DNA from 3 places in the Streptomyces sp. NPDC045287 genome. Region 3 is predicted to be linked to each of the others. Evidence: riboswitches for the same ligand, from Rfam matches in the RefSeq annotation. Region 3 holds a riboswitch; each other region holds the start of a gene.
What was found. Region 3 has a riboswitch for cobalamin ahead of AC07D6_RS09820 (ribonucleoside-diphosphate reductase subunit alpha). Riboswitches for the same ligand answer to the same signal wherever they lie in the genome.

Region 1: another riboswitch for cobalamin. It lies ahead of cobN (cobaltochelatase subunit CobN); the one in region 3 lies ahead of AC07D6_RS09820 (ribonucleoside-diphosphate reductase subunit alpha).
Region 2: another riboswitch for cobalamin. It lies ahead of AC07D6_RS23695 (ABC transporter substrate-binding protein); the one in region 3 lies ahead of AC07D6_RS09820 (ribonucleoside-diphosphate reductase subunit alpha).

The regions. Positions count from the first base shown of each region.
Region 1 is NZ_JBWKJG010000008.1:18,356-25,645, reverse strand. It holds gene AC07D6_RS15145 (precorrin-2 C(20)-methyltransferase) at 1-1,426, opposite strand, end outside; gene AC07D6_RS15140 (precorrin-8X methylmutase) at 1,423-2,058, opposite strand; gene AC07D6_RS15135 (cobalamin biosynthesis protein CobG) at 2,055-3,314, opposite strand; cobalamin riboswitch at 3,325-3,456, shown strand; gene cobN (cobaltochelatase subunit CobN) at 3,493-7,095, shown strand.
Region 2 is NZ_JBWKJG010000015.1:19,792-27,081, reverse strand. It holds gene AC07D6_RS23710 (ABC transporter substrate-binding protein) at 1-1,675, opposite strand, end outside; gene AC07D6_RS23705 (ABC transporter ATP-binding protein) at 1,727-2,566, opposite strand; gene AC07D6_RS23700 (FecCD family ABC transporter permease) at 2,563-3,576, opposite strand; gene AC07D6_RS23695 (ABC transporter substrate-binding protein) at 3,573-4,610, opposite strand; cobalamin riboswitch at 4,649-4,847, opposite strand; gene AC07D6_RS23690 (lysozyme) at 5,072-5,896, shown strand; gene AC07D6_RS23685 (hypothetical protein) at 6,339-6,578, shown strand; gene AC07D6_RS23680 (methyltransferase domain-containing protein) at 6,620-7,290, opposite strand, start outside.
Region 3 is NZ_JBWKJG010000004.1:337,142-344,431, forward strand. It holds gene mctP (monocarboxylate uptake permease MctP) at 1-903, shown strand, start outside; gene AC07D6_RS09810 (hypothetical protein) at 1,042-1,659, shown strand; gene AC07D6_RS09815 (GNAT family N-acetyltransferase) at 1,679-2,221, shown strand; cobalamin riboswitch at 2,254-2,388, shown strand; gene AC07D6_RS09820 (ribonucleoside-diphosphate reductase subunit alpha) at 2,534-4,882, shown strand; gene AC07D6_RS09825 (ribonucleotide-diphosphate reductase subunit beta) at 4,996-5,952, shown strand; gene AC07D6_RS09830 (D-Ala-D-Ala carboxypeptidase family metallohydrolase) at 6,026-6,763, opposite strand; gene def (peptide deformylase) at 7,000-7,290, opposite strand, start outside.

The DNA.
Region 1 (7,290 bases), on a different contig from region 3:
GCAGCTCGCGGGCCTTGCCGACCTGCCAGGTGCGGCTCCGCGACCCCGGGTTGTAGAGCGCCAGCACCAGGTCGGCGGCGGCTGCCGCGCGCAGGCGCTCCGCGATGACCTCCCACGGCTTGAGCCGGTCCGACAGGGAGATCGTGGCGTAGTCGTGGCCCAGCGGTGCGCCCGCCTTCGCCGCGGCCGCGTTCGCCGCGGTCACGCCCGGCAGTACGCGCACCGGCACGTCCGCGTACTCCTCCTGCGACGCGGCCTCCAGGACCGCCGTCGCCATGGCGAAGACCCCCGGGTCGCCGCCCGACACCACCGCCACGCGCCGCCCGCGCCGCGCCAGGTCCAGGGCGAACTCGGCCCGCTCCGACTCCACCTTGTTGTCGGAGCCGTGCCGCCGCTGGCCCGGCCGCACCGGCACCCGGTCCAGGTACGTCGTGTAACCGACCAGGTCGGTCGCCGACGAGAGCGCGCCGCGGGTCTCCGGCGTCAGCCACTGCGGGCCCGCCGGGCCGGTGCCGACGACCACCACCTCGCCCCGCTCGGGCACGGCCGGGCCCGTGTCGACGCGGGACGGCAGCACCGCCACCGAGAAGTACGGCACCGTGTCCGGGTCCACGTCCGCGAACGCCGCCGTGCGCCGGCCCTCCATCGTGGCGCGTTCCACGTAGTGGGCGTCCGCCAGCCGGTCCGTGCGCTCCAGGGCGCGGCGCACCGCCGGGAACGTCCGGCCCAGCTTCATCACCACCGCCGAGTCGGTCGCCGCGAGGCGGGCCGTCAGCTCGTCCTCCGGCAGCGTGCCGGGGATGATCGTCAAGACCTCCTCGGCCTCCACCAGCGGCTTGCCGATGGTCGCCGCGGCGGCGCTGACGGAGGTGACGCCGGGGACGACCTCCGTCTCGTAGCGGTGTGCGAGGCGCTTGTGCATGTGCTGGTACGAGCCGTAGAACAGCGGGTCGCCCTCGGCGAGCACCGCCACCGTCCGGCCCGCGTCGAGGTGGGCGGCGAGCCGTGCCGACGCCTCCTCGTAGAAGTCGTTCAGCGCGCCCCGGTAGCCGCCGGGGTGGTCCGTCGTCTCCACGGTGAGCGGGTACATCAGCCGCTCCTCGACGTGGTCCTCGCGGATGTGCTTCGCCGCGATGGACCGGGCGATGGACCGGCCGTGCCGGGCACAGTGGTACGCGACGACGTCCGCCTCCGCGATGGCCTCCACCGCGCGCAGGGTCATCAGCGACGGGTCGCCGGGGCCGAGGCCGACGCCGTACAGCTTGCCCGCGCCCGCGCCCGTGCCGGTCTCCGTGCCCGTGCCGGTCTCCGTGCCCGTGCCGGTCTCCGTGTCCGCGCCGGTCTCCGTGCCCGTGCCGGTCTCCGTGCCCGTGCCGGTCTCCGTGTCCGCGCCGGTGACTGTTTCACGTGAAACGTGCGTGCTCATTCCGCCTCGCTCGCGATCGCGTTGACCGCCGCGGCCGCCATGGCGCTGCCCCCGCGCCTGCCCCGTACGACGATGTGGTCCAGGTCCGAGGCGGCCAGCGCGTCCTTGGACTCGGCCGCACCGATGAAGCCGACCGGTATGCCGAGCACCGCCGCCGGGCGGGGGGCGCCGTCCCGGACCATCTCCAGCAGCCGGAACAGGGCGGTGGGTGCGTTGCCGATCGCCACGACCGAGCCCTCCAGGCGGTCGCGCCACAGCTCCAGGGCGGCCGCGCTGCGGGTCGTGCCCAGCTCGGCGGCGAGATCGGGCACGGACGGGTCGGAGAGGGTGCAGACCACCTCGTTGTCGGCGGGGAGCCGCTTGCGGGTGACGCCGCTCGCGACCATCTGCGCGTCGCACAGGATCGGCGCGCCGGAGCGGAGCGCGGCGCGGGCGCGGGAGACGACCTCCGGCGTGTAGGCGAGGTCGCGGACGAGATCGACCATGCCGCAGGCGTGGATCATCCGCACGGCGACCTGGCTGACGTCGGCGGGCAGCCCCGCGAGATCCGCCTCGGCGCGGATCGTGGCAAAGGACTGGCGGTAGATCTCCGCGCCGTCCTTCTCGTAGTCGAACACTGTGCTCCCGCTCATCTCTGTGCCTGTGCGTCGTCGTTGTCTCGTCGTGCCGTCCGTACGGTGATGCCGTACGTGCCGTCGCCGGTGGCCAGTACGTCCACCCAGTCGCCCTGCGGGTGGCCGCAGCGGCGGTCGCAGCCGGACCAGTGCACGGGCAGCCCCCGGACCGCCGCGTCGTCCAGCGGCCGGGCGTCCGCCCGTACGTCGGCCAGGGCCTTGCCGCAGCCGGGCCGCCCCGTGCAGGCGCTCACCGTCAGCCAGGGCGACCCGGGGCGGGTGAGGAACCCGGCCCGGTCCAGCGCCGCGAGCCGCTCCTTCGCCGCCGCGCGGCCGGGCAGGCCCGCCACGACGAACCCGCGCCACGGCGTCACCCGCACCTCGCCCCCGGGCCCCGGCGCCAGGGCCCGGAACTGCTCGGCGGTGATCCGGCCCAGGGGCGCCACGACCGACACGGCACGGTCACCGACCACACCCGGCTCCGGCGGCGCCGCCACCGGCACCGCACCCGGCGAGGCGGCGGAGGCGGCCACCCCCGCACCCGCCAGACGCTCCGTCACGGCCACCTCCAGGGGCCGGTCGTCCGGCAGTTCGGCCACCCGCCAGGCACCCGTGCCGGCCTCCCGGGCAACGGCCAGGAACGCCTCGGCCGCCGCCAGCGCGGCCGACGGCGCGTCGCCCGCGGCCACCCGCCAGGACAGGTCCCCGATCCGTACCAGAGCGCACCCGCCCGGCTCTGCGAGCAACGTCACATCACCGCCCAGCCCGGCCACGTCCCCGCGCCCGTCGTCCACGGCGAACAGGAAGCGTCCCGACAGGGCGGTCGTCCACGCCCGCGCGCACAGCAGCGCGTCCAGCTCCCGCGCCCACGCCTGGGCGTCCCCGTGGGACCGTCCGTCCAGTCCGCAGAGGGGCGACACCACCATGTTCCGCACGCGTTCGTGCGCCGCCGAGGGCAGCAGCCCGGCCTCGCCGAGCAGCTCCGCGAGGGCGAGCCCGCAGTCGTCGGGCAGGCCGCGCAGGTCGAGGTTGCCGCGCGAGGTGACACCGAGCCGGCCGTCGCCCAGCCGCTCCGCTGCCCCGGCCAGCACGGCCACCTGGTGGGCCGTCAGGACGCCGGTGGGCAGCCGCAGCCGGGCGAGTCCGCCGTCGTCCGCCCGGTGCAGCCGCAGGGCGCCGGGGCACGCGTCGGCACGGTCGCGGACACGGTCCCGTATGTGGGATTCGCCCCCGTTCCGGGGCTTTGATGGGCTGGGCGGCATGGCGGCGAGCATACGCGCAGCCTCTACTATGCAGACGGCACAGGGTCCCAGGACCCTAGGGAGGAAGCACGGTGCGAATCCGGCGCGGTCCCGCCACTGTGAGCAGGGCCCCCGGGGTCCCGCGAGTCAGGAACTCCCGCCACCCACGACCACCCGGGGCGAGGACACCCCGAGGAAGGCCCGGCACGCCGTGATCCTGCTGCTGTCGCACTCCGACACCGACCTGCTGAGCGCCCGCGCGGCCGGAGGCCCGGTCGAGTACCGGTTCGCCAACCCCGCACGCCTCCCCATCGACGAGCTGCCCGGCCTCCTCGACGGCGCCGACCTCGTCGTCGTACGCCTCCTCGGCGGACTGCGCGCCTGGGAGGAGGGCATCGACCTGCTCCGCGCCCAGGACCGCCCCGTCGTCTTCCTCACCGGCGAACAGGCGCCCGACGCACAGCTCATGGAGGCGTCCACCGTCCCCATCGGCGTCGCCACCGAGGCCCACGCCTACCTCGCCCACGGCGGCCCGGACAACCTGGAGCAGCTCGCCCGGTTCCTGTCCGACACGGTCCTCCTCACCGGCCACGGCTTCGACCCGCCGGCCGCCGCCCCCACCTGGGGCCCCCTGGAGCGCACCCCCCGTGCCACCGACGGCCCGACCGTCGCCGTGCTCTACTACCGCGCCCACCACATGAGCGGCAACACCGCCTTCGTCGGCGCCCTGTGCGACGCCATCGAGGACGCCGGCGGACGCGCCCTCCCCCTGTACGTCGCCTCCCTGCGCGCCCCCGAGCCCGAGCTGCTCGACCGGCTGCGCGGCGCCGACGCCGTCGTCACCACCGTCCTCGCCGCCGGCGGCACCAAGCCCGCCGAGGCCCAGGCCGGCGGGGACGAGGAGGCGTGGGATGCGGGCGCGCTCGCCTCCCTCGACGTGCCCGTCCTCCAGGCGCTGTGCCTCACCGGTTCGCGCGCCGACTGGGAGGGGAACGACGAGGGCCTGTCCCCGCTCGACGCGGCCAGCCAGGTCGCCGTACCCGAGTTCGACGGGCGGCTCATCACCGTCCCGTTCTCCTTCAAGGAGATCGACGAGGACGGCCTGCCCGCGTACGTCCCCGACGCCGAGCGCGCGGCCCGCGTCGCCGGGATCGCCGTCCGCCACGCCCGGCTCCGGCACATCCCCAACGCCGAGAAGCGCCTGGCGCTGGTCCTCTCCGCGTACCCGACGAAGCACTCCCGCATCGGCAACGCCGTCGGCCTCGACACGCCCGCTTCCGCCGTCGCCCTGCTGCGCCGGCTGCGCGAGGAGGGGTACGACTTCGGCGACGAGGACGTGCCGGGCCTCGCGTCCGGCGACGGCGACGAGCTGATCTACGCCCTCATCGAGGCGGGCGGTCACGACCAGGACTGGCTCACCGAGGAGCAACTGGCCCGCAACCCGGTCCGCATCCCGGCCGCCGACTACCGGCGCTGGTTCGCGACGCTGCCGGAGGAGCTGCGCTCGGCCGTCGAGGAGCACTGGGGCCCGCCGCCCGGCGAGATGTTCCTCGACCGGTCCCGCAACCCCGAGGGCGACATCGTCCTCGCCGCGCTGCGCCGGGGGAACCTGCTCGTCCTCATCCAGCCGCCGCGCGGCTTCGGCGAGAACCCGATCGCGATCTACCACGACCCGGACCTGCCGCCGTCCCACCACTACCTGGCCGCCTACCGGTGGATCGCCACACCCGCGTCCGACGGCGGTTTCGGCGCGGACGCCATGGTCCACCTCGGCAAGCACGGCAACCTGGAGTGGCTGCCCGGCAAGAACGCCGGCCTGTCCGCCGCGTGCGGCCCCGACGCGGCCCTCGGCGACCTGCCGCTGATCTACCCGTTCCTCGTCAACGACCCCGGCGAGGGCACCCAGGCCAAGCGCCGCGCCCACGCCACGCTCGTCGACCACCTCGTACCGCCGATGGCCCGCGCCGACTCCTACGGCGACATCGCGCGGCTGGAGCAACTGCTCGACGAGTACGCGCAGATCTCCTCCATGGACCCGGCGAAGCTCCCCGCGATCCGCGCGCAGATCTGGACCCTCATCCAGGCCGCCCGCCTCGACCACGACCTCGGCCTGGAGGACCGGCCCGACGACGACGGGTTCGACGACTTCCTCCTGCACGTCGACGGCTGGCTGTGCGAGGTGAAGGACGCCCAGATCCGCGACGGCCTGCACGTCCTCGGCACCGCCCCGACCGGCCCCGAGCGGGTCAACCTGGTCCTGTCCATCCTCCGCGCCCGCCAGATCTGGGGCGGTACGCAGGCGCTGCCCGGGTTGCGCGAGGCGCTCGGCCTGGACGAGTCCGCCGCGACCCGCACCACCGCCGACGAGGCGGAGGCGAAGGCCCGCGCCCTCGTCGAGGCCATGGAGGAGGCCGGCTGGGACCCGGCCGCGGTCGCGTCCGTGGCGGAGGGCCACGGCGAACAGGTCGCCGCCGTCCTCGACTTCGCCGCCCGCCAGGTCGTGCCGCGCCTCGCCGCGACGACCGCCGAGCTCGACCACGCGGTGCACGCCCTCAACGGCGGTTTCGTGCCGGCCGGCCCGTCCGGCTCCCCGCTGCGCGGCCTGGTCAACGTCCTGCCGACCGGCCGGAACTTCTACTCCGTCGACCCGAAGGCCGTCCCGTCGCGCCTCGCCTGGGAGACCGGGCAGGCCCTCGCCGACTCCCTCCTGGAGCGGTACCGCGCCGACAACGGCGACTGGCCCACCTCGGTCGGCCTGTCCCTGTGGGGCACCAGCGCGATGCGCACCAGCGGCGACGACGTCGCGGAGGCGCTGGCGCTGCTGGGCGTCCGCCCCGTCTGGGACGACGCCTCGCGCCGCGTCACCGGCCTGGAGCCCATCCCGCTCGCCGAGCTGGGCCGCCCCCGCATCGACGTGACGCTGCGCATCTCCGGTTTCTTCCGCGACGCGTTCCCGCACACGGTCGGGCTGCTGGACGACGCGGTGCGGCTCGTCGCCTCCCTGGACGAACCGGCCGCGGAGAACCACGTCCGCGCCCACGCCCAGGCCGACCTGGCCGTCCACGGCGACGAGCGGCGCGCCACGACCCGCATCTTCGGCTCCCGCCCCGGTACGTACGGCGCGGGCATCCTCCAACTGATCGACTCCCGCGACTGGCGCACCGACGCGGACCTCGCCGAGGTGTACACGGTGTGGGGCGGCTTCGCGTACGGCCGCGGCCTGGACGGGCGGCCCGCGCGCGAGGAGATGGAGACGGCGTACCGGCGGATCGCCGTGGCCGCGAAGAACACGGACACCCGCGAGCACGACATCGCGGACTCCGACGACTACTTCCAGTACCACGGCGGCATGGTCGCCACCGTCCGCGCCCTGCGCGGCACGGCACCCGAGGCGTACATCGGCGACTCGACCCGCCCCGAGACGGTGCGGACGCGGACGCTGGTCGAGGAGACGTCCCGCGTGTTCCGCGCGCGCGTCGTCAACCCCCGCTGGATCGAGGCGATGCGCCGCCACGGCTACAAGGGCGCCTTCGAGCTGGCGGCGACCGTCGACTACCTCTTCGGGTACGACGCCACGACGAGCGTCGTCGCGGACTGGATGTACGACAGGCTGACCGAGGCGTACGTCCTCGACCCGGAGAACCGCGCCTTCCTCCAGGAGGCCAACCCGTGGGCCCTCCACGGCATCGCGGAGCGGCTGCTGGAGGCCGAGTCCCGCGGCATGTGGGCGAAGCCGGACCCGCAGGTGCTGGAGGCGTTGAAGCAGGTGTACCTGGAGACCGAGGGGAACCTGGAGGGCGGGGACGCCGAGTAGCGCCCGGACGTGCCGGCGCGCCCCGGGCGGAGGTCTTCGCACGGGGCGCACGGGCCGGGCGGCCGGCACGGGCCGCGCGAGCGGGGCGGACCGCACGGGCCGGGTGGACCGCAAGGTCCGGGTCGACCGCGTAGACGCACAGGCCGCGTAGACGCACAGGCCGCACGGAACGCGCGGGCCGGACGGACCGCCCAG
Region 2 (7,290 bases), on a different contig from region 3:
GGGCGGCGAGTTCGACGATCCGGTGGGCGACCTCCGGGGCGTCCTTGAACCGGTCGCCCGCGTTGGCGGCGAGGACCCTCAGGGGCACCCGCTCGCCCGACCCCAGGGCCTGCGCGTTGACGAACGCCTGGGCCAGGGCGAGGCCGCGCAGTTCGGCGAGCGTGCCGCCGCGCACCGGGTCCTCGGCGTCCCTGCCTCCGCTGAGCGGCCCGAAGTAGACGACGGTGCGGGCCCCGGGCCGGTTGCGGTCGGGGGCGCGGCCGGCGAGTTCCCGCTCCACGGCCTCGTTCTGCCGCTCGATGCGCTCGAGCACGTCCCGTACGGCCCGCTCCCCGTCGACCGTCCCGAACGACGCCGCGCCCTCGGCGACGCCGACGCACTGCCCGTCGGTGCCGAGGAACGTGGAGCCGAGACACGGGTCCGGACCACTGTGACCGAACGGCACGCCCGCCACCAGGCCCGCCGCCACCACCAGGGCGAGCAGCGCGGCACCGGCGGCCGCGGCGATCTCGGCGCCCGGGCCCCAGCGGTGCGCGGGCGGCGCGAGCGTGGGCCAGCGGCCGAGCCAGTACGTCGCGGCCTGGTCGTCCTCCGGCCCCTCGGACACGGGGACGACCATGCCGGAGGGGCGGCCCGGCGGGATGCCGTGCTGGGCGATGCGGTGCAGCTCCGCGCCCGCGGCGGCCAGCCCGGGGGCCTCGATGTCGGGGATGCGGCTGGCGAGCGTACGCACTCCGCCCGCCACCGCCACCACCGACGTGCACCTCAGGTCCTCCATGGCGGAGCGCAGTTCGCGCAGGAACCGCTGGACGCGGGACTCGGCGGGGCCGGCCTCCTCCACCAGCAGGACGAAGCGGCTGACGCGGCGCCGGCGCCACGGGTCGTACCAGCGCTTGCGGCTCGCGGCCTCCAGGTCGGCGAGGAGCGCGTGGACGAGGATGCGGTCGAGCTGCTCGGGGTCGCCGCCCGGCCCGCCGCCGACGAGGTCCAGCGCCGAGCGGAAGAAGTCGGTGGGCGGGGTGCCCTGTTGCTGGCGGACCCACTCCGCGTACCAGCGGCGGGTGCCGGAGCGGGCCCGGCCCAGCATGCGCCGGCTGGCGCGGCGGCCGTACAGGGCGCGGGGCAGCCGCTGGAAGAGCGGGCCGGCGACGAAGTTCCACAGCAGTTCGAGGAGCGTGCCGCCGTTGGCCTGGTCGCGTCCGCCGAGCCACCACAGGCCGCGGGCGAGCCCGGAGACCTCCCGGTGCTGGGCGTAGCAGTGGTCCCGCAGCTCCTTGGGACGGCGCTCCATCAGGCCGCCGGCGGCGGGCGCGGTGACGACGGCGCGCAGCAGCCGGTACGCGGGCAGGCGGAGCCGGCCGCTGCCGTGCGGCATGGACTCGTCGAGCTGGTAGGCGATCTGCTCGTACAGCTCCAGCGGTGCGACGGCCGGGTCCCCGACGGCCTCCGTGAGGTAGGCGTGCGGCGCGAGCCGGCCGTGGCGGCCGGTGAGCCGGGACCGCAGCCCGGCGACGATGCGGCAGCCGGCCCGTCCGTCGCCCGGTTCGCTCAGCAGCACCACCGGGACGCGGCCGCGACCTCGGCGCGGTCGCACCACGAGCTTGTCGAAGGCGTCGACGAACCGTTCGACCCCCGGATAGGCCGGAATCCTGGCCTGTGTTTCCCCCGTTGTCACGCGCGTACCCCTCCCCCGGCCCGCGCCCCCGCGCGGGCGGTCACACGGGCGTCAAAGGTCCTGCCCCGTACCGGCGGTACGCAACCGCCTTTCCGGACAATCCGGTGCGGTGCGGCGGTGGCGGGCGAGGGTGCCGATGACGCGGATGTGGGGGCGGTCGCCGCCGTCCGGGGTGGTGACCTCGGCGCGGACGCCGTAGACGTCGGCGACGAGGTCTTCGGTGAGGACGTCGCGCGGGGTTCCCGCGGCGGCGACGCGGCCGTGGGCGAGGACGACGACGTGGTCGCAGTACAGGGCGGCCAGGTTGAGGTCGTGCAGGGCGACGACGGTGGTGACGGGGAGGGCGGCGACGAGGTCCAGCAGGTCGTGCTGGTGCTGGATGTCGAGGTGGTTGGTCGGTTCGTCGAGGAGGAGTTCGCGCGGCTCCTGGGCGAGGGCGCGGGCGATCTGGACGCGCTGGCGTTCGCCGCCGGAGAGGGTGTGCCAGGACTGTCCGGCGCGGTCGGCGAGCCCGGTGCGGGCGAGCGCGTCGCGTACGGCCCGCTCGTCGGCGGGGGACGGCGGGTTCCAGGCGCGGCGGTGCGGGACGCGGCCGAGGCGTACGACGTCGGCGACGGTCAGCTCGACGAGGGTGTCGGCCTGCTGCTCGACGACGGCGACGCGGCGGGCTACGTCCCTGCGCCGCAGGTCGGGCAGGGGGCGGCCGTCGAGGGTGACGACGCCGGAGGCGGGGGCGAGGACACCGGCGAGGAGGCGGAGCAGGGTGGACTTTCCGGAGCCGTTGGGGCCGAGGAGTCCGGTGACGCCGCCGGGGCGGGGCATGAGGGTGACGCCGTCGAGGATGGCCTTCCCGTCGGCGGTGCGGGTGACGCGGTCGGCGGCGAGGGTCATCGGGTGGCCTTCCTGGTCCGGTACAGCACGAGGACGAAGGCCGGCACGCCGAGCAGGGAGGTCATGACGCCGACGGGGACCTCCTGCGGTTCGAGGAGGGTGCGGGCCAGGGTGTCGACCCAGACGAGGAACACGGCCCCGCCGAGGGCGGTGGCGGGCAGCAGCCGGGTGTGGCCGGGCCCGACGAGGGCCTTGGCGGCGTGCGGCAGGACGAGGCCGACGAAGCCGATGGCGCCGGCGGAGCTGACGAGTACGGCCGTGAGCAGGGCGGTGGCGCAGAGCAGGACGACGCGGGTGCGGGCGACGTGGACGCCGAGGGCGGCCGCCGCGTCCTGGCCGAAGGCGAACGCGTCGAGGGTCCTGCCGTACGCCAGGCAGACGGCGAGGACGGCCGCGAGGGCGGCGGCGCACAGCGCGACGTCGGTCCAGCCGGCGCCGCCGAGGGAGCCGAGCAGCCAGAACAGCACCCCGCGGGTCGTCTCGGCGTCGGCGGAGGTGACGACGACGAAGGAGGTGAGGGCGGAGAACAGCTGCATCGCGGCGACGCCGGAGAGGACGACCCGGTCGGTGGTGCCGCCGAGGACGTGGCTCAGCAGCATCATCAGCGCGAACGAGCAGACGGCTCCGGCGAACGCCCCGGCGGACACCGACAGCGCGCCCCCGCCGACGCCGAGGACGACGACGAGGACCGCCCCGGTGGAGGCCCCGGAGGAGACGCCGAGGACGAAGGGGTCGGCGAGCGGGTTGCGGAGCAGGGACTGCAGGACGGCCCCGCACACGGCGAGGCCGGCGCCGCACACGGCGGCGAGCAGGGTCCGGGGCAGCCGCAGCTCCCACACGATGCCGTCGCGGATCGCGGTGAGGCCGGACGGGGCGCCGCCGAGGTGGGCGGCGACGGTGGACCACACGTCGGTGACGCCGATGTCGGCGGGCCCGATGGTGATGGCGAGGGCGACGGACACGGCGAGTGCCGCGAGCCCCGCCGCCGTGCGCAGCAGGGCGGCGGTCACCGGGCGAGGCCGAACCGGCGGAGGGCGGCGGCGACCTGTTCGACGCCTTCGACGGTCCGGATGGTCGGGTTCATGGCCTGGCCGCTGAGCAGGACGTACCGCTTGCGGCGCACGGCGTCCATGTTCCGGGTCACGGGGTGGGACTCCAGGAACTCGATCTTCTTGGCGGCGCTCTCCGCCGTCTGCGACCTGCGGGTGAGGTCGCCGATCACGAGCACGTCGGGGTTGCGGTCGGCGACCGTCTCCCAGGTGACCTGGGGCCATTCCTCGGTCGTGTCGTCGAAGGCGTTCTTCGCGCCGAGCTCGCGGGTGATGACGCCGGGCGCGCCGCAGCAGCCCGCCAGGTACGGGGACTCGGCGTCGGAGAACCAGTACATGAGGGTGACGTCCGACGCGTCGAGGCCCTTCTTCGCCTCGGCGACGCGGGAGGTGAGGCTCCGGACGAGGGCGTCGCCGCGCTCCTCCACGCCGAAGACGCGGGCCAGGTCCCGCACTTCGCCGTGGACGGCGGCCATGGTGAGGGGCCGGGTGCGGACGCCGTCGCCGTCGCCGCTGTTGTCCTTGCCCTCGCAGTCGGACGGGGAGAGGTACGTCGGTACGCCGAGCCGCTCGAACCGGTCGCGGGTGGCGACCCCGCCCTTGCCGAGGGTGGAGGCGAACGAGGCGGCGACGAAGTCGGGTTCGGCGTCGAGGACCTTCTCGAACGACGGCTGGTTCTCGGCGAGGCGCTCGACGCGGGCGTTCTCCTTCTCCAGCCCCTTCATGACCGGGTCGGTCCAGGTGGCCGTGCCGGCCATGCGGTCGGCGAGGCCGAGGGCGAGGAGGATCTCGGTGGTGCCCTGGTCGAGGGAGACGGCGCGGCGCGGGCCGTCCCCGGTGATCTCAACCTGGCGCCCGCAGTTCTCGATCACGCGGGTCGCGGCGTCGTCCCGGGGCGGGGAGGAGTCGTCGGAGGGGGCGCCGCCGCAGCCGGTCAGGAGGAGGGTGCCGCACAGGGCGGCGGCGGGCAGGCGCGCTGGACGCGGAAAGGGCACGGAGCCGTCCTCGGTGTCGAGGGCCCATGCGCGGGGCCCGTCCGTACGGTGCGCCAGCAGGTCTTCGGACTCGGGATCATCCGGACGGGGCGCCTTCCCGGGCCGGTGCGCGGCCCAGTGGCATCGGTTGCCCCGCCCGTCACCCTCACCGCTGCGCGTCAGTTCCGGATTCGCACCGGATTCCCTGACTCGTCGTACGCGTGCGTACGGAGTGCGACTGGCCCCGGCAACGTAGCACAGCCCGGTGGGGGTCGAGTCCGGGGGGCGGGGCCGCCGGGCCGCGGGGACGCGCCCGCGCCGGGACGGGGCCGGCTCTGAAAACCCCCGCCGTCGCCGCAGTTCGGCACCGGTTTCGGTGGCGTAGACCAACGGCGGTTCCGTTCGCCCTTCCGCGGCGCGTTCTACGTGCGTAGCGTGAAGCGTAACCTGTCATGTTCACACCAGGTTTTCGGAGGCACGCCATGCCCGTGCACAGATCCGGAACGACCCGAACCGCCATGGCCACGGCCCTGCTCGCCGTCCTGGCCCTCCTCCTGGCCCTCCCGGGAGCGGCGAGCGCCGCCGACGGCCCCGGCAAGCCGCCCCGGGGCAGCGCCCGCATGGGGACGGGCGTCGCCGCCCACGACGGCGTCGGCGGCGTCCCCGCAGGCCCCTACGCCACCCAGACGGAGGGCGTGGACGTCTCCAGCCACCAGGGCAACGTCGACTGGTCCGCCCTCTGGACGAGCGGGGTGCGGTGGGCCTACGTGAAGGCCACCGAGGGGACGTACTACAAGAACCCCTACTTCCCGCAGCAGTACAACGGCTCGTACGGCATCGGCATGATCCGGGGCGCGTACCACTTCGCGACCCCCGACACGGCCGGCGGCGCCGCCCAGGCCGACTACTTCGTCGACAACGGCGGCGGCTGGTCCCGCGACGGGAAGACCCTGCCGGGCGCGCTCGACATCGAATGGAACCCCTACGGCGCGGCCTGCTACGGCAAGACCCAGGCCGGCATGGTCAGTTGGATCCGCGACTTCCTCGCCCGCTACAAGTACCGGACCGGCCGCGACGCGGTGATCTACACGGCGACGAGCTGGTGGAGGCAGTGCACCGGCGACTACGGCGGCTTCGCCTCGGCCCATCCGCTGTGGATCGCCCGCTACAACACCACCGTGGGCGAACTCCCCGCCGGCTGGGCGTACCACACGATGTGGCAGTACACCTCCTCGGGCCCGATCGTCGGCGACCACAACCGGTTCAACGGCGCCTACGACCGCGTCCAGGCCCTCGCCAACGGCTGACCTGCCCCCGTCCACGGGCCCGCGCGGACGCACACGGGCGCGGGCGCCGCGCGGGCACGGCGACAGCGACGGCAACGGCAACGGCAACGGCAACGGCAACGGCAACGGCAACGGCAACGGCCGAACGCCGCAGCCCCATACGGGGGCGCGGCGGGCGGCGCGTACCCGCCGGGCGGGCCGGGCACCGGGTGGGCCGGGCACCGCCCGGACGCGCCGGACGGCGGGAGCCGGGGCGGCCTTCACCGCCCGACCGGCCCGGTCCGCGCGGGGTCACCGGCCGGCGCGCGCGGCGACGAGGGCCCCGGCGGGAGGCGCCGTGTACGCCAACCGGGCGACAGCCGGGGGGAATTCCGTGCGACGGCGCACCGGGGCTGGGAACCTCACCGACTGACCAGCCGCGCCGCACCACGGCGGCGCCGGCGACCAGAGAGGAGCACCTCACGTGACAGGCACCCCCACGCGGATCGGCGAGCGGCACGTCGCGGCCGTCCTGGCCATGGGCGGCGGCCTCATGCTCGGGCCGGCGCCGGCGGCGCGCGCCGGCTCCTCCGGCGGACGCGGACTGCCGGCCCGCGCGTCCGACGCCGGCCGGCCCGTCGGGCCGGTGACCGCGGCGGGGCACACCGCCGCGGACCTCACCGCGCCCGCCCCGCCCGGCGGCGCTCCCCGCGGGACGCGGTGACCGGGCGGGGCGTCACCCGCGTACGGGACGGGCGGGGCCGGTCAGGGACGGCGTCCGGTGGTGACGAACATGGTCATCGCCACGACGAACGTCCCCTGCCGGTCCAGCCGCTCCAGGCCCCTCCGCCAGGCGCGGACCTCGTCTTCGGAGACGGCGCCGGCCGCGACGGCGGCGGCCCCGGCGGGTTCGATCAGCAGGGGCGCGACCGGGGCCAGGGAGGAGAACGCGAGGGGCAGGGCCTGCACGGTGACGTCGGTGAAGCCCGCCTCCGCGAAGAGGGCGGGCATACGGGTCCCCGCGTGGCCGTTGGCCATCGAGTCGGTGAGCGCGGCGACGACCGCGCGGGTCAGCGCCGGGTCGGAGGAGGCCATCACCGTGGAGTCGAAGTCCTGGTCGGCGACGACCGCGGTGCCGCCCGGACGCAGGACGCGGCGGGCCTCCGCGAGGGCCCGCAGCGGATCGGCGATGTGCAGGTACGTGCGCTCCGACCGGTACCAGTCGAGGCTCTCGTCCTCGAACGGCAGGGCGGTCGCGTCCGCGGTGGTGTACTCGCAGGCCGGGAAGCGTTCCCGGGCGGAGCGCACCATCGCGTCGCTGCGGTCCGCGCCCACGGCGGGGCGGCCCAGCGCGGTCAGGTCGGCCACGGCGCGGCCCCGGCCGCAGCCCACGTCCACGCCCCTGCCCGGAGGCAGCGCGGCGTAGGTGTGCTCGC
Region 3 (7,290 bases):
ACCGACAAGCCGCGCGGCGCGCTCGTGCCGGGCGAGGGGGCCCAGTGGACGTACGCCACGCTGGCGCTCGGCTCGGCGCTGGCGCTGTTCATGTACCCGCACTCGATCACGGCCACCCTGTCGTCCGGCAGCCGTGACGTGATCCGCCGCAACACGACGATCCTGCCGCTGTACTCGCTGATGCTCGGCCTGCTCGCGCTCCTCGGGTTCATGGCGATCGCCGCCGGCATCAAGGTGCAGAACGGCCAGCTGGCCATCCCCCAGTTGTTCGAGGACATGTTCCCGGACTGGTTCACGGGCGTGGCCTTCGCCGCGATCGGCATCGGCGCGCTCGTCCCGGCCGCCATCATGTCCATCGCCGCGGCGAACCTCTTCACCCGCAACATCTACAAGGACTTCCTGAAGCCGGACGCCACCCCGGAGCAGGAGACCAAGGTGTCCAAGCTGGTGTCGCTGCTGGTGAAGGTGGGCGCCCTCGCCTTCGTCCTGACGATGGACAAGACGGTCGCCATCAACTTCCAGCTCCTGGGCGGCATCTGGATCCTCCAGACCTTCCCCGCGCTGGTCATCGGCCTGTTCACCCGCTGGTTCCACCGCTGGGCGCTGCTGGGCGGCTGGGCGGTCGGCATGGTGTACGGCACGTGGACCGCGTACAACGTGGCGAGCCCCACGCAGAAGCACTTCGGCGGCTCGTCGGCGGAGATCCCCGGCATCGGCGAGATCGGCTACATCGGCCTCACCGCGTTCGTGCTGAACCTGCTGGTCACGGTCGTCCTCACGTTCGTGCTGCGGGCGGTGAAGGCCCCGGAGGGCGTCGACGAGACGACGGCGTCCGACTACACCGCCGACTCCGGCGACCCCGGGGTCAGCCCCGAACTGCCCAAGGTGGGAACCGGCCACTGACCCCCCGGCCCGCCGCGCCCGGAGGCCCCGCCCTCCCCACCCGCGCGGCCCGGCGGCCCCCAAGGGCCCCGCACCGCCCCGCCGGGGTGGTGCGGGGCCCCTCACGTTCCGCGGGGCGGGGTGGGCGAGGATGGGCGCATGAGACGCCGCCCCGCTCCCCCTCCGGCCGCCCTGGCCCTGCTGCTCCTCCTCGCCGCCTGCGGCACGCGGACGGCCGGTGCGGACGTGCCCGACCGGGCCGGACTGGAGGCCCGCGCCGCCGCCCTGCAGACCCGGCCCGAGCACGTGTACGTGACGGAGGCGGACGGCTTCGACCTGGCCGAGCAGTCCGTGGGCGTCCTCGGCGACGACGGCTTCTCCGCCACGTACGTCTCCCCGGGCGGCGGCGCGATCACCCTCGCCGTCGAGCGCGGCGGGGTCGACGCGGCGAGCTGCGCGGAGCTCCCCGCGGTTTCGGCCACCGGCCCCGCCGGCACCCCCTGCGAGAAGGACGGCGCGGGCTGGTACCGCGCCTCGGACGGCGCCCACGCGTACGTGCGCGCCGAGAACGGGCTGCGCGTCCGGGTCAGCGCCGACCGCTCCGTCGACCGCGACACGTTGCGCGGCGCCGCCGAGCGGGCGCACCGCGCCTCCGACGAGGAGCTGGACGCGGTCCTGCCCGAGCTCCGGCCCGGCGCCGGGGAGCCCGTCGAACGCGGCGACCTGCCGCCCGTGGGCGACGGGGCGCCCCGAAACGACGTGGGCGCGAGCGGCTGATCCCGCCACACTGGGTCCCATGGACGCCACTTGGACCCCACCCGCCGCACCGAGCACCACCGACTTCGCCATCCGCCCCGTACGCCCCGCCGAGCACCGCGCCCTGGGCGAGATCAGCGCCCGCGCCTACCTCGACGGCGGGCTGCTCCAGTACGGGGCCGACGACCCCTACCTCGACCTGCTGCGCGACGTGCCGCGCCGGGCCGCCGAGGCCGAGGTGCTCGTCGCCGTCGACCCGGACGGCACGCTCCTGGGCGGCGTGACGTTCGTCCCGTCCGGCGGCAGCCCGTGGGCGGACATCGCGGGACCGGACGAGGCCGAGTTCCGGGTGCTCGCCGTGTCCGGCGCGGCGCGCGGACGGGGCGTGGGCGAGGCGCTCGTACGGGCGTGCGCCGACCGGGCACGCGCGGTCGACGGCTGCGCGCGGCTCGTCCTGTCGGTCGTCCCGCAGGCCCGCGGCGCCCGGCGGCTGTACGACCGGATGGGCTTCGCCAGGGCCCCGCAGCGGGACTGGGAGCCCCTGCCCGGTCTGCCCCTCCTCGCGTACGAGCTGACACTCTGACACAACATGTGGGGGGTGCCGTATCCCGCGCCCCCCACATGTATGCTCGTGCTCGCTGTCGTAGCAGGGGAATCCGGTGCGAGTCCGGAACTGTCCCGCAACGGTGTACCGGTGTGCCCTTCGCGTACCCCACAAGTCCGACGACCTGCCGACAGCGCACCCGGACCGTCCGGCCCGGGTGCCCAGACGTCCGGGCCTCGCGGAGTGGGCCGGCGGACGCGGTCACGCACGCCCCCGTGCCCAGGGGCGGGGTGCGCCCGCTTCCCGCCTCCCCGCCGTGCGGCCCCGAGCCGAGCGAGGGAGAGCCCCCACGTGACCATCGCGCCAGCGGATCCGGCCTCAGCCACCGAAGCCGACGCTCCCGGGACCGCGTTGCTGCGGACCCTGACCGACCTCACCGCGGACCTTCCCGACACCGACCCCGGCCGGGTCGCCGCCGCCGCCCTGCGCGGCCGGCACGCCGGGTCGGACGAGGCCGAACTCCGGGAGCTCGCCACCGAGGCGGCGGCCGGCCTGATCGCCGAGGACCCGGCGTACTCCAGGCTCGCCGCCCGGCTGCTGGCCCGCGCGATCACCGACGAGGCCGCCGGCCAGGGAGCGGTGGCGTTCTCCGCGTCGGTCGCCGTCGGCCACCGCGAAGGGCTCATCGCCGACCGGACCGCCGACTTCGTCGCCCGCCACGCCGACCGGCTCGACGCGGTGATCGACCCGGCGGCCGACGACCGCTTCGGCTACTTCGGGCTGCGCACCCTGTACTCCCGCTACCTGCTGCGCCACCCGATCACCCGCAAGGTCGTCGAGACCCCGCAGCAGTTCCTGCTCCGCGTCGCCTGCGGACTGGCGGAGGACGGCACCGCGCGCGCCCTCGGCGAGGTCGAGGCGCTGTACGGGCTGATGAGCCGGCTCGACTACCTGCCCTCCTCCCCCACCCTGTTCAACTCGGGCACCCGCCACCCCCAGATGTCCTCCTGCTACCTGCTGGACTCCCCCCAGGACGAGCTGGACTCCATCTACGACCGCTACCACCAGGTGGCGCGGCTGTCGAAGCACGCGGGCGGCATCGGCCTGTCGTACTCCCGCATCCGCGCCCGCGGTTCGCTGATCCGCGGCACCAACGGCCACTCCAACGGCATCGTCCCGTTCCTGAAGACGCTCGACGCGTCGGTCGCCGCCGTCAACCAGGGCGGTCGCCGCAAGGGCGCCGCCGCGGTCTACCTGGAGACCTGGCACGCCGACATCGAGGAGTTCCTGGAGCTCCGCGACAACACCGGCGAGGACGCCCGCCGCACCCACAACCTGAACCTGGCGCACTGGATCCCGGACGAGTTCATGCGCCGCGTCAACGCCGACGCCCCGTGGTCGCTGTTCTCCCCGTCGGACGTGCCCGAGCTGGTCGACCTGTGGGGCGAGGAGTTCGACGCCGCGTACCGGGCCGCCGAGGCGAAGGGCCTGGCCCGCAAGACGATGCCGGCCCGCGACCTGTACGGCCGGATGATGCGGACCCTCGCGCAGACCGGCAACGGCTGGATGACGTTCAAGGACGCCGCGAACCGCACCGCCAACCAGACCGCCGAGCCGGGCCACACGGTCCACTCCTCGAACCTGTGCACCGAGATCCTGGAGGTCACGGACGACGGGGAGACCGCGGTCTGCAACCTGGGCTCGGTGAACCTGGGCGCGTTCGTCGCCGGCGACGGCATCGACTGGGAGCGGCTGGACGAGACGGTCCGCACCGCGGTGACGTTCCTCGACCGGGTCGTCGACATCAACTTCTACCCGACCGAGCAGGCCGGCCGGTCCAACGCCCGCTGGCGCCCGGTGGGCCTGGGCGCGATGGGCCTCCAGGACGTCTTCTTCAAGCTGCGGTTGCCGTTCGACTCGCCCGAGGCGCGCGCCCTGTCCACGCGGATCGCCGAGCGGATCATGCTCGCCGCGTACGAGGCGTCCGCCGACCTGGCCGAGCGCAGCGGCCCGCTGCCCGCCTGGGACAAGACCCGCACGGCGCGCGGCGTGCTGCACCCCGACCACTACGACGTGGAGCTGACCTGGCCGGAGCGGTGGGCGGCGCTGCGCGAGCGCGTCGCCTCCGTCGGCCTGCGCAACTCGCTGCTCCTCGCGATCGCGCCGACCGCGACGATCGCGTCCATCGCGGGGGTCTACGAGTGCATCGAGCCGCAGGTCTCCAACCTGTTCAAGCGCGAGACGCTGTCCGGCGAGTTCCTCCAGGTCAACTCGTACCTGGTGGACGACCTGAAGAAGCTCGGCGTGTGGGACGCGCAGACCCGCGAGGCGCTGCGCGAGTCGAACGGCTCGGTGCAGGGCTTCACCTGGGTGCCGGCCGAGGTGCGCGAGCTGTACCGGACGGCGTGGGAGATCCCGCAGCGCGGCCTGATCGACATGGCCGCCGCCCGGACGCCGTTCCTGGACCAGTCGCAGTCGCTGAACCTGTTCCTGGAGACGCCGACCATCGGCAAGCTGTCGTCGATGTACGCGTACGCCTGGAAGCAGGGCCTGAAGACCACGTACTACCTGCGCTCCCGCCCGGCGACGCGGATCGCCCGCGCCGCGTCCGCGACCCCCGTGCCCGTCCAGCAGGCGTCCGAGCCCGACGCCGTCGCCTGCTCCCTTGAGAACCCCGAGTCCTGCGAGGCCTGTCAGTGATGAGCTCCACCCGCGACACCCACCCGTCACCCGGCCACCGCCCCTCATCGGCGGCGCTTCGCACCGGCACCCCCAGGCTGCTCGACCCGGGCTTCGAGCTGACGCTGCGTCCGATGCGCTACCCGGACTTCTACGAGCGCTACCGGGACGCCATCAAGAACACCTGGACCGTCGAGGAGGTCGACCTCCACTCGGACGTCGCGGACCTGGTGAAGCTGACCCCCGGCGAGCAGCACCTGATCGGCCGGCTCGTGGCGTTCTTCGCGACGGGCGACTCGATCGTCGCGAACAACCTGGTCCTGACGCTCTACAAGCACATCAACTCGCCCGAGGCCCGGCTCTACCTCTCCCGCCAGTTGTTCGAGGAGGCCGTGCACGTCCAGTTCTACCTGACGCTGCTCGACACGTACCTCCCCGACCCGGACGACCGCGCCGCCGCGTTCGACGCCGTCGAGAACATCCCGTCCATCCGCGAGAAGGCCGCGTTCTGCTTCCGGTGGATGGACTCGGTGGAGAAGCTGGACCGGCTGGAGACCAAGGCCGACCGGCGCCGCTTCCTGCTGAACCTGATCTGCTTCGCCGCGTGCATCGAGGGCCTGTTCTTCTACGGCGCCTTCGCGTACGTCTACTGGTTCCGCTCGCGCGGTCTGCTGCACGGCCTGGCGACCGGCACCAACTGGGTGTTCCGCGACGAGACGATGCACATGAGCTTCGCCTTCGACGTCGTGGACACGGTCCGCAAGGAGGATCCGGACCTGTTCGACGACCGGCTGGAGCAGCAGGTCGTAGACATGCTGAAGGAGGCCGTGGAGGCCGAGCTGCAGTTCGCCCGCGACCTGTGCGGCGACGGCCTGCCGGGCATGAACACCGAGTCGATGCGCGCCTACCTGGAGTGCGTCGCCGACCAGCGCCTGACCCGGCTGGGCTTCGCCCCGGTGTACGGCTCGGAGAACCCGTTCGCGTTCATGGAGCTGCAGGGCGTCCAGGAGCTGACGAACTTCTTCGAGCGGCGCCCCTCCGCGTACCAGGTCGCCGTCGAGGGTTCGGTGGACCTGGACGAGGACTTCTGACCGGTCCGCCCCCGGCGTACGGCGGCCCGCGCCCCTCCCCCGCGGGAAGGGGCGCGGGCCGCCGCGCCGTCGGTCAGATGCCGCAGCTGGGCGCCGACCAGTACCGGCTGGGCCGGTGGTCGAGGTGCGTGTGGTCGTTGTGGCCCGGGTAGCCGGGGCCGAGGATCCCGTTGAAGCCGTGGTTGCGGGCCTGCTGCGCCAGCTTGCACAGCGAGTGCGGGCCGGCGCCGAGGTCGGCGGCGTCACCGTACAGGTGGCGGCTGTCGGACGCCCCGCCGACCGCGTTGTTGCAGCTCACCGAGCGGAAGCCGCTGGTCACCGTGATCGGCTGGTCGCCCAGGGCGTGCCGCAGGGCCTCCAGCTTCCACATGGTGCGCAGCGCGTTGGCCTTGGCGGTGGCCGCGCTCACGGCGCCGCCGGACCAGGTGGAGTTGCAGCGGTTGAGTTCGGCGTAGCTGAAGTGGACCGGGGTGCAGTCGCTGTCCTGGAGGGCGTAGATCTTGCTGAAGGTCGCGGGGCCGGCGACCCCGTCGGCGGTGAGCCCGTAGGCGGCCTGGAAGCGCTTGACGGCGGCGGTGGTCGCCGGGCCGTACGAGCCGTCGACGGCGAGGACCGCGCCGTAGCCGGGGTATCCGGAGACCCGGATCTGGAGCTGGGTGACGTCGGATCCGGTCGCGCCCTGCGACAGGGTGCGGGACCAGGTGTAGCAGTCGTCGGCCTGGGCGGGACCGGCGGTGGCCACGACTCCGGCGAGGCCGGCGACGGCGACCATGACCAGGGACAACAGAAGGCGTGCCGTACGTCTCAGCATTGCGTCTCCCTGTTGTGAGGACGGTGTACGGGAGAGACTGGCGTGACGGTCAACGCGCGTCAACAGCCCCCGCGCCACCGCTGTCCGTCCGCCCGGTGACGGAACGGTGAAGCGCGGGGCGGCGGGGACGGCAGGGGCGGCGGGGACGGCAGGGGGCGACGGGACACGCCCGTGCCGGACGCGGCCGTTCGCCGGCACGGGCTTGTCGCGTCCCGGAGCAGGTGGGGGCCCGGGGCTCAGTCGTTGGGGACCACGGGGTAGCGCGGCGTGCCCTCGGCCATCTGGCGCAGGGCGTCCTTGCGGTCCCGCTTCGACAGGCGGTCGATGTACAGGTAGCCGTACAGGTGGTCCGTCTCGTGCTGGAGGCAGCGGGCGAAGTAGCCCGTGCCGCGGACCTTGATGGGGTTGCCCTTCACGTCCTGGCCGCGCACGACCGCGTAGTCGGGGCGGGCCAGCGAGGCGTACGCGGTGGGGACGGACAGGCAGCCCTCGTTGGAGTCGTCCAGGACGCGCCGCTCGGGCGGCAG